4 regions of the Selenomonas sp. FC4001 genome follow, and region 2 is predicted to be linked to each of the others. Evidence: riboswitches for the same ligand, from Rfam matches in the RefSeq annotation. Region 2 holds a riboswitch; each other region holds the start of a gene.
The links. A riboswitch is a leader RNA that binds a small molecule or an ion and turns the genes downstream of it on or off. The one in region 2 is predicted to bind cobalamin.
Positions count from the first base shown of each region.

Region 1: it holds a riboswitch for cobalamin, as region 2 does, so the genes downstream of both, T320_RS04475 (ABC transporter substrate-binding protein) here and nikB (nickel ABC transporter permease) in region 2, are expected to answer to the same signal.
Region 3: it holds a riboswitch for cobalamin, as region 2 does, so the genes downstream of both, T320_RS07485 (GntP family permease) here and nikB (nickel ABC transporter permease) in region 2, are expected to answer to the same signal.
Region 4: it holds a riboswitch for cobalamin, as region 2 does, so the genes downstream of both, T320_RS13035 (methylmalonyl-CoA mutase family protein) here and nikB (nickel ABC transporter permease) in region 2, are expected to answer to the same signal.

Region 1 covers NZ_JNJF01000010.1:14,654-16,858, forward strand. The annotation lists gene T320_RS04470 (G5 and 3D domain-containing protein) at 1-709, shown strand, start outside; cobalamin riboswitch at 842-1,023, shown strand; gene T320_RS04475 (ABC transporter substrate-binding protein) at 1,148-2,140, shown strand; gene T320_RS04480 (TonB-dependent receptor plug domain-containing protein) at 2,154-2,205, shown strand, end outside.
Region 2 covers NZ_KL370793.1:86,556-88,760, forward strand. The annotation lists gene nikC (nickel transporter permease) at 1-53, opposite strand, end outside; gene nikB (nickel ABC transporter permease) at 53-994, opposite strand; cobalamin riboswitch at 1,121-1,306, opposite strand; gene T320_RS10145 (MATE family efflux transporter) at 1,366-2,205, opposite strand, start outside.
Region 3 covers NZ_JNJF01000014.1:90,107-92,311, forward strand. The annotation lists gene T320_RS07480 (nitroreductase) at 1-397, shown strand, start outside; cobalamin riboswitch at 470-649, shown strand; gene T320_RS07485 (GntP family permease) at 980-2,205, shown strand, end outside.
Region 4 covers NZ_KL370794.1:13,760-15,964, forward strand. The annotation lists gene T320_RS13030 (Na+/H+ antiporter NhaC family protein) at 1-896, shown strand, start outside; cobalamin riboswitch at 1,016-1,201, shown strand; gene T320_RS13035 (methylmalonyl-CoA mutase family protein) at 1,387-2,205, shown strand, end outside.

The DNA.
Region 1 (2,205 bases), on a different contig from region 2:
GTTGCCGGACGATTGGCACCAGGTGACCATTGTGGCCGATGGCAAGACAATTACGACCACGACTAATCATACGAATCCAGCTTTTATCTTAGGAAAAAATGGCGTGAAACTTAGAGCCAATGACGAATACCATCTGGAAAAGGATGGCAAGAACACGAAAATCACCGTTTACCGCGCGGTTCCGGTAACGGTAACGTACAATGGTCAGGCAAAACAGATTGTGACCAGCAAGCAGACCGTAGGTGACGCCCTGATCGAGTTGGGCTATAATCTGGAGGACGTGGAAACGCCTCTGGGACTGGATGCGAAAATTCAGGAGAACCTAGACATAGTAGTATCTGACAGTGCCAAAAAACGCGAGGCACTGCAGCGTATGCGTGAAGAACAGATGAGACCCAAGGTGCAGACGGAAATGGGCATGATGGCCTATACCGCCGCCTACACTATGGAAGCAACGGCTTACCTCCCCACAGATGGGAGCGGCGCAGGCATTACCGCCACTGGTATTCCTGCCCGCCGCGGTGTCGTTGCGGTTGACCCTGGGGTCATTCCATTGGGGTCCCGGGTATATATCCCGGGGTATGGCGTGGCTATCGCTGCCGATACCGGCGGTGCTATCCGCGGTCAGAAAGTGGACCTGTGCATGGAAACTTACGGCGAATGCATGAACTTCGGCCGGAGAAACATTGAGGTTTACGTACTAGCTTAAAAAGTGGGCTGCTACACGAGTATTGAACGTGTAGCAGCCCACTTTTTGTATGAATGGCTTTTAGAAGAACAAAGTTACTAGCATTGACAACAAATATAGATAATGATATTATATAAAACATATTGTAAACAATAAATTTTATAGGGATTAGGTGTTGTAATACTTAATAGAAAAGCCGGTTAAATTCCGGCGCGGTCACGCCACTGTAATGGGGAGCGAATCTGCAAAAGTAACGTCACTGGGGGAAACCTTGGGAAGGCGCAGAGGTGCAACGAACCAGAGCCAGGAGAACTGCCTAATTGACAATCACCGTTATTACCTGCGAGGGATGGGGAGGGGATTAGCCGTATTTTCTGTGCCATTAGGTAATTTTATAGTGCAGGCTTTCAGCTGTCCTTTTACGAGGATGGCTTTTTTGATTGTTTGGAGGGATGGAATATGCAAAAACCTTTTCGCTGGATATTGGCAATAATGTTGGTATTGAACCTGGCATGTTTGGCTGGATGTAAAGGGAATACGGCAGAACAAAAAGATAACGCGGCCTATACGGTGATGGATGTACAGGGGACGTCGGTTAACATCCAATCAAAACCACGGCGCATTCTGACGATGTCCATGAGTACGGATGAAATAATGTTGGGATTGGTAGAACCAGAGCGCATGGCAGCAGTTAATGCCATGCTGGATGATCCAGCGAGTTCCAACGTAGTAGAGTTGGGAAAACAGGTGGCGAACAAAATCCGTTATCCTTCGGTGGAGGAGATAGCTGCTTTGCAGCCAGATTTGGTGATTATTCCTGATTGGGGAGATTTGTCCCGTGTGGCAGCGCTGCGCGATTTAGGGATTCCAGTGGTGGTTTGTAAGGGGCCTCGCAGTTTGCAGGAGATTAAGGAGACAATCACGCTGCTGGCTCAGGCTGCTGGCGAACCAGAGCGAGGGGCGATATTGCTATCCAAGATGGATAAAAAGCTTGCGGATATTGGGGAAAAGGTGGAAAAAATACCTGCTGAGCAGCGACGCAGTGTGGTGCTGATTTCCTTGATGAAGGGCTATGGTGGTGCAGGCTGTTGCTTTGATGAAGCATGTCAGTTGGCTGGTGTAATCAACGGGCGAGCAGCCGCAGGCATTAAAAACGGCGAAGAGATGAGCAAGGAAAAATTGGTGGAGATAAATCCAGATATTTTATTTTTACCAACATATAATAATCATGGTCAATTTGATATTAACCGCTTCCGGTCCGAATATCTGGATGATCCTTCGCTGCAAAATATGCAGGCGATAAAAAATGGTCAGCTGTTAGAACCGGATGAAGGATATATATATAATTGTTCACAGGATTTTGTTTTTGCTGTACAAGAGATAGCCTATCGCGTCTACGGCGACAAGTTTAAATTGCCACCACAGCAGCACTTGTCAGCAATCGAGAATTAAGGGGGAATCTTAAGTGCAGAATAATTTGACGAGGAAGGCATTGACGGCATGTGCTATGGGGAGTT
Region 2 (2,205 bases):
ACGACCAGCCCCGTATAAAAAGCAAATAACTTATTTTCCCGAAAAACCGTCATCAATGGGCCTCCTTCTTCAGACGCGGGTCAAGGTAGACATAAGACAAATCCACCAACGCATTGATGGCCATGTACACAATGGAAATCCAGAGCACAAAGCCTTCAATCAGCGGATAATCCCGCATGGAAATCGCCCGCACCGCCATATTGCCGATGCCCGGCCAGGAGAACACCATTTCGATTACGGCCACGCCGCCCAGAAGCCAGCCAATGGACATGCCCAAGAGCGTAATCAACGGCAGAACGGCATTGGGCAGCACATGCTTCCAGAGGATTGCTTTCTCCGAAAGTCCGCGGGCTCTAGCGCCCACCACATAATCCTGCTGCAGTTCCTCCAAGAACACCGTGCGCACCTGCCGGATATACTTGGACGACATATAAAGCGCTAATGTGAGTGCCGGCAGAACAATGCCCTGTGCCGTCACCGCCGATTTGGCAATCGGGAACCAGCCCAGCTTCAAGCCGAACACATAGAGAAAGATAAGACCGAGCCAAAAGGTCGGCATGGATACCCCGATAAACGAAACCGTCCGCACCAGATAATCCTGCCAGCCATTGCGATGCACAGCCGACCATATCCCCAGTGGCAGGGATATGAGCAGGACGAACACAATCGTCACAGCCGCCAGCGTCAGGGTTCCGGCAAAGCCTTCGAGCAGTTTATCCGTTACCGGTTTCTTGGCCGAGTAAGACATGCCCATATCCCCATGGAGAACGCCTCCGGCCCAGTTGACATACTGCACGAGGAACGGCTTATCCAGGCCCAGCTCTGCGCGGGTCTTGTCCAAGGTTTCCTGCGATACAATCGTATCACCGGCCTCCAAAAGCATGGCCGCCGGGTCCCCCGGTGCCAGATAGGTCAAACAAAATGTCAGAAAGCTGACGCCCACAAGGGTTATCAGCATTTGCGACAATTTGCTTACAAGTTTTTGCAAAATCATCCACACTCCCTAAAAAATTATAAAAAAAGCCTGTCCGCATAAAAATGCAGACAGGCTCACCGTAACAAACTCCAGTAAAATCCCCATCCCCATCGCTCGCGGGTGTAAGAAACAGCAATCGTTTCTTGCGGTGATTGTCAATCAGGCAGTTCTCCTGGCTCCAGTTCATCATCATATCGCGCCTTCCCAGAAATGCTTTGCCCTTTCCAGTGACCTAAATGCAATATGACTCCCTGTTACAGTGGCGGGACCGCTCCGGCATATACCGGATTTTCTATTAAGTCTTCCGACACCTGATTCAACCGTATATTAAAAATTACTCTCAATACACAATAAGACAAACAAGATTTTACCACTCTCCCCAGGCTGTGTCAAGTGTCACAGGCCATTTGCGGGCGGGCTTTCCAAAGGCGCCAGAGCAAAAATGACGCGCAGGACGCCCTAAGGGACTGGTCAATCGCCAAAGCTAACCATGCCCCTGCCAGCCCTAAGTCGAGCACCTGCAGGAAAAACGCCGTAATCAGCGGCCGCAGGAAAGCGATGCTCACAAAGGAATAGGCAGCGACCTGACTCGTCTTGCCGCTGCCCCGAAGGACACCGGCGCAGACCATAGCATGGGCTTCGGGAAAACTCACCGCTGCCACAAAAATCATAATCAAAGCGCCTAACGGCAGAAGCTCTGCCTCATGGGAATAGATGCCAAAGATTTCCTCCCGCAGTACATAGGTGGCAGCAAAGGAAATCAGCGAGAACACAAAACTCCACTTGAGTCCTGCGCGCAGCTGCCGCTGCCAGTAGCTCCAGTCTCCGGCACCATGGGCATGCCCGGCCAGCACCATATTGGCTTTGCCCAGGCCGCCCGCAAAGCAGTAATAAAAATCGCAGAAGTTCATGCAGATGGCATGCACGGCATAGGCCGCTGTACCGAGTTCAGCGACCATGCGCGTATAGAGCACCATGCCGATACGCTCAAAGCCCTGCTCGCTGAACACGCCGCCAAAGACCGGCAAGAATTCCTGAAAATACGCCCGCGTCGGCCAAAAACTGCCCCAGCCAGACCATTCGCTCTCCTTCAGCTGATAGCCTGTTACGCCCAGCGTCCAGCCCGTACCGATAACCGTACCCACGGCCGCACCAACCACGCCCATTTCCGGGAAGGGCCCCAGTCCGAAAATCAGCAGGGCGTTGGCGATAATGTTGACCACATTGCC
Region 3 (2,205 bases), on a different contig from region 2:
ATTTGCCAAGATGGAGATTACGCCGGAAAATGAAGCCAATATCGGCGGCGCTATCAAGCTGTCCAAGAAGGGGAATTACGTCTTCAAGTACAATGCCCCGGTGCTGATTGTCGTAGCCAATAAGAAGGACTATGGCAACAATATGGCGGATAGCTGTGCCGCCATGGAGAATATGCTGTTGGCAGCCAATGCGTTGGACTTGGGCGCCTGCTGGATAAACCAGCTGCGCTGGCTGCAGGATAATCCGGTGCTGCTGGACTATCTCCATGAACTCGGCATGAAGGATGACGAATGGGTTTTCGGTTCCATCAGTCTGGGTTATCCGGATATGCCGGATGGTCTGCCCAATCGGAACATCACCACCATCAAGGGCAATGAAGTAACGTATATTGGCTGAGATGAAAATTATTTATTGCGTTGACAATAAAGAAAATTTATGCTAATATACATACTGTAAACGAAAGCACAATCGAATATGGTTGGGTCAGGTGTCTTAGACTTAATAGGGAAGCCGGTATAAGCCGGCGCGGTCCCGCCACTGTAACAGGGAGTTTATCTGCATAGTTATGTCACTGGGAGTTCATCCTGGGAAGGCGCAGATAAATGTTGATCTGGAGCCAGGAGAACTGCCTGATTAACAATCGCCGTTTGACCTGCGAGTGATGGGGATGGAGATTTATCGGTACTGAAAAGTTTTTAGAACCTGGGTTAGTGTGGGTATTTTCGAGTAGCGTAAATGAGCTCTTCCCTACGCGGGAAGAGCTATTATTTTGCCTATTTCGTCGAAAGGTTTTTCCTGTCGGTTTTATCTGACAGGAAGAAATGCTCATACATTTCATTCAGTTCTATGGATTGTCTGCGTTCTTGCAGCAGCTCCGATAGCTTTATCGGAGCTTATTTTTTTCCATTTACATAGGGGACGTGTTCCCATGACTATCGGGGATAGTGGATAATAATTTGAGGGGAGTCTTTGGACACCATGGAAGCACTTTGTATTGGATTAGCACTTTTAGGACTTATGTATTTTGCTTACCGCGGTTGGTCAATTATTCTGATTGCACCGTTTTTCGCGGGGCTGGCGGCGCTGGCCAGTATGTTTGATATACTGCCGGTGTACAGCGAGCTGTATATGACCAGATTAGCGGAGTATGTGAAGACATATTATCCCGTATTCCTTTTCGGGGCAGTGTTCGCTAAGCTGATGGAAAAAGGGGGACTGGCTTCGGCCATCGCCGGCAAGATTGTGGATGTGCTTGGGGAAAAGCGGGCAATTCTGGCGGTATTGATGGGCTGCGGGGCTTTGACTTATGGCGGGCTCTCCGTATTCGTGGTGGCCTTTGTTATGTATCCCTTTGGTGCGGTGGTGTTTAAGAAGGCGGACATTCCCAAGCGGTTGCTGCCGGCGGCGCTTTGGGTTGGTATCTTCTCCTTTGCCATGGTATCGTTGCCCGGCACACCGCAAATTCAGAATATTATTCCGTCCTCATATTTTCAGACAAGTACCTGGGCGGCACCGGGCATCGGCTTGTTTGCTTCCCTGTTGTTCTTGCTGATTGGCTGGGGCTGGATTGGCCGAAGGGCAAAACATTTGCAGGCACAGGGAGAAGGTTATGGTGACCATGGCAGTGACGGACGTAAGAAACGCAATCCGAAAATTAATATTCCCTGGTATTGGGCAATGGTTCCCCTGCTTATGGTTATTGTCATCAATGTGATTCTCTCGAATCCCTTTGGTTGGGAATGGGGCTTCCATTGGAATGAGGAAAGTCTGGCTGCCTTTGTGCCCTTGAAGTTGACACTACTGGCTTCTCATGTAGGTAAGGTTTCGGCCATCTGGTCTATCAGCGTGGCTTTGATTCTTAGCAGTATTGCCGCTGCCTACATCGGCCGCAAACGGTTGAAAGTCACCGATGGTTTCCTGCCAACCGTCAACTATGCGGCACTGTCCTCTGGCTCTGCTGCGCTCAATGTTGCTTCCGGCTATGCCTTCGGCTGCGTTATTACCGCTATGCCAGGTTTTGCGCCTGTGACGGAATGGCTGGTGGGCATTGCCGCTTCCTTTGGCCCGCTGCTGTCGGCGGTTATTACCACGAATATCATGTGCGGCATTACTGGTTCTGCTTCCGGTGGTTTGACCATTGCTCTGTCGGCGTTGGGTGACCAGTGGGCATCCATGGCCATCGCCGCAGGGATTCCCTTGGAGGT
Region 4 (2,205 bases), on a different contig from region 2:
TTTGGACGGGCAAGGACTTCGGCGCGATGGCGCATGACGTTAAGCGCAGCAATGAAAATTTTGAGATTCCCAAGGAATATCAGGGAAATGGCGAAGTACACAAAGACCAGCAGGGCAATGGCCAGATTATTGACCTGATTCTGCCGCTTCTGGTGCTGATTGCGGCCTGCGTTTACGGCATGCTCTACACCGGCGGAATTCACGAGGGCAAGAGCATTGCCGAGGCGTTTGCGGACTGTGATTCTTCCAAGTCTTTGGTACTGGGTTCCTTTATTGCCTTTGTCTTTACGGGCCTTTTATACCTGCCTCGCAAGGTCATTTCCTTCAATGCCTTCTGTGACAGTTTCGGCTGGGGCTTCAAGGCAATGACGCCGGCTATCTTCATTCTGTGTCTGGCTTGGACGCTTTCGGGCATTTGCAGTGATAAGTATCTGAACCTGGGCGGCTTTGTCGGTGGCATCGTCAGCGCGAATGCGACGCTTATCATGCTGCTGCCGCCGATTTTCTTCCTCGTGGCCATTGGTCTGGCTTTTGCGACCGGCACGAGCTGGGGAACTTTTGGTATTTTGATTCCCATTGCGGTAGCTGTCGTAGGTGCTGACCCGCAGATGCTGACCATCTGTGTGGCCGCTATCCTCTCCGGTGCTGTGGGCGGTGACCATGCTTCGCCGATTTCCGATACCACGATATTGGCTTCGGCCGGTGCCCAGTGCGACCATTTAGACCATGTGAGCACCCAGCTGCCTTACGTGATGACGGTAGCCGCCTGCTCGCTTATCGGCTATGTGGTGGACGGCTTTACCGGCAATGGCTGGATGGGCTTAGGTGCGGCGCTGGCATGCCTGCTCGTAGCGATGACGGTTATTTCCAGTAAAGTAAAATCATTAGATAAATAATGTGTCAGATAGCAGTGAATCTTGTCGTTCACTGCTATTTTTTTGTGGGCAGAAAAATGGAGTCATTGACAGAGTTTCTTGACAAATTTAATAATTTGTATTAATATTGGCATTAGATTTGAATATATTTGGGAACAGGTGTCCTACGGACTTAATAGGGAATCCGGTATAAGCCGGAGCGGTCCCGCCACTGTAAGGTGGAGTCCTGCATCATTTTGTCACTGGGGTAGATAAGCGTACCTTGGGAAGGCGATGCAGGATGATGAAACCGAGCCAGGAGAACTGCCTGTTCTGACATCACCGTGACTCTGATTTCAGAGTTGTGCCTGCGAGCGATGGGTAGGGGATTGAATCTAGCGTGGGGTATTCAGATACCGGCGGTTTTTTACCGTGGGTCTGTTTGGCACGATTATTAGACGGCAATCTTTTTGCATTCGCGAAAAGGTTGCCGTTTTTTGTGTGTTTACCCCGAAAAAGAGGAGGCTGTGCTATGAGTAACGAAACCGGTGGCGAGCTGGACCTGCAGGCCATTTTGAAAAAGGCCGAACAGCAGACAGACTTTCCCGATGTTCCCTTGGACGAGTTTACCCCGCCCACTTATGAGGAGTGGAAGGAAGCCTGTATCGCCCTCTTGAAGGGAGCCCCCTTCGAGAAGAAAATGTACACCAAAACTTATGAGGGCATCACCTTCGACCCTATGTATTTCCGTAGGGACACAGAAGACATCCTGCCCAAGGATTCTTTCCCCGGCATGGATGATTTCCTGCGCGGGGCCCAGCCCAGCGGTTATTTGGGTAAGCCCTGGGGCATAGCGCAGGTTTGTGATGAAACCATGCCTGCTGAGAACAATGAACTCCTGCGCCATGAACAGGAGAAAGGTTCCACCATCTATCATATCAAGCTGGACAGCGCGAGTTTGAAGGCGCAGGATGTGCGCACGGCAGCAGCCCCTGGGGATGAGGGCGTGTCAGTGACCACGCTGGATGATATGCACACCCTGCTGAATGGCTTGAAGCTGGATAAATATCCGCTGTATCTCTATGCCGGTGAGTCGGCACTTCCCATGTTGTCGCTGTTTGCCGGTGCCCTCAAAGCCTCTGGCCAGGATTTGGCGAAGGTACGGGGCATCGTTGGCGCTGACCCCTTGGGGGAATTGACGGCTGTTGGCAAAAACAGCAAGGCCGTTTCGAGTCTCTATGATGAAATAGCCAAATGTGCGCAGTGGGCCGTGAAGAATGCACCGGGTCTGAAGACTGTCTTTGTGCGCAGTGATGTGTACAGCCGGGGCGGGGCCAATGATGTGCAGGAG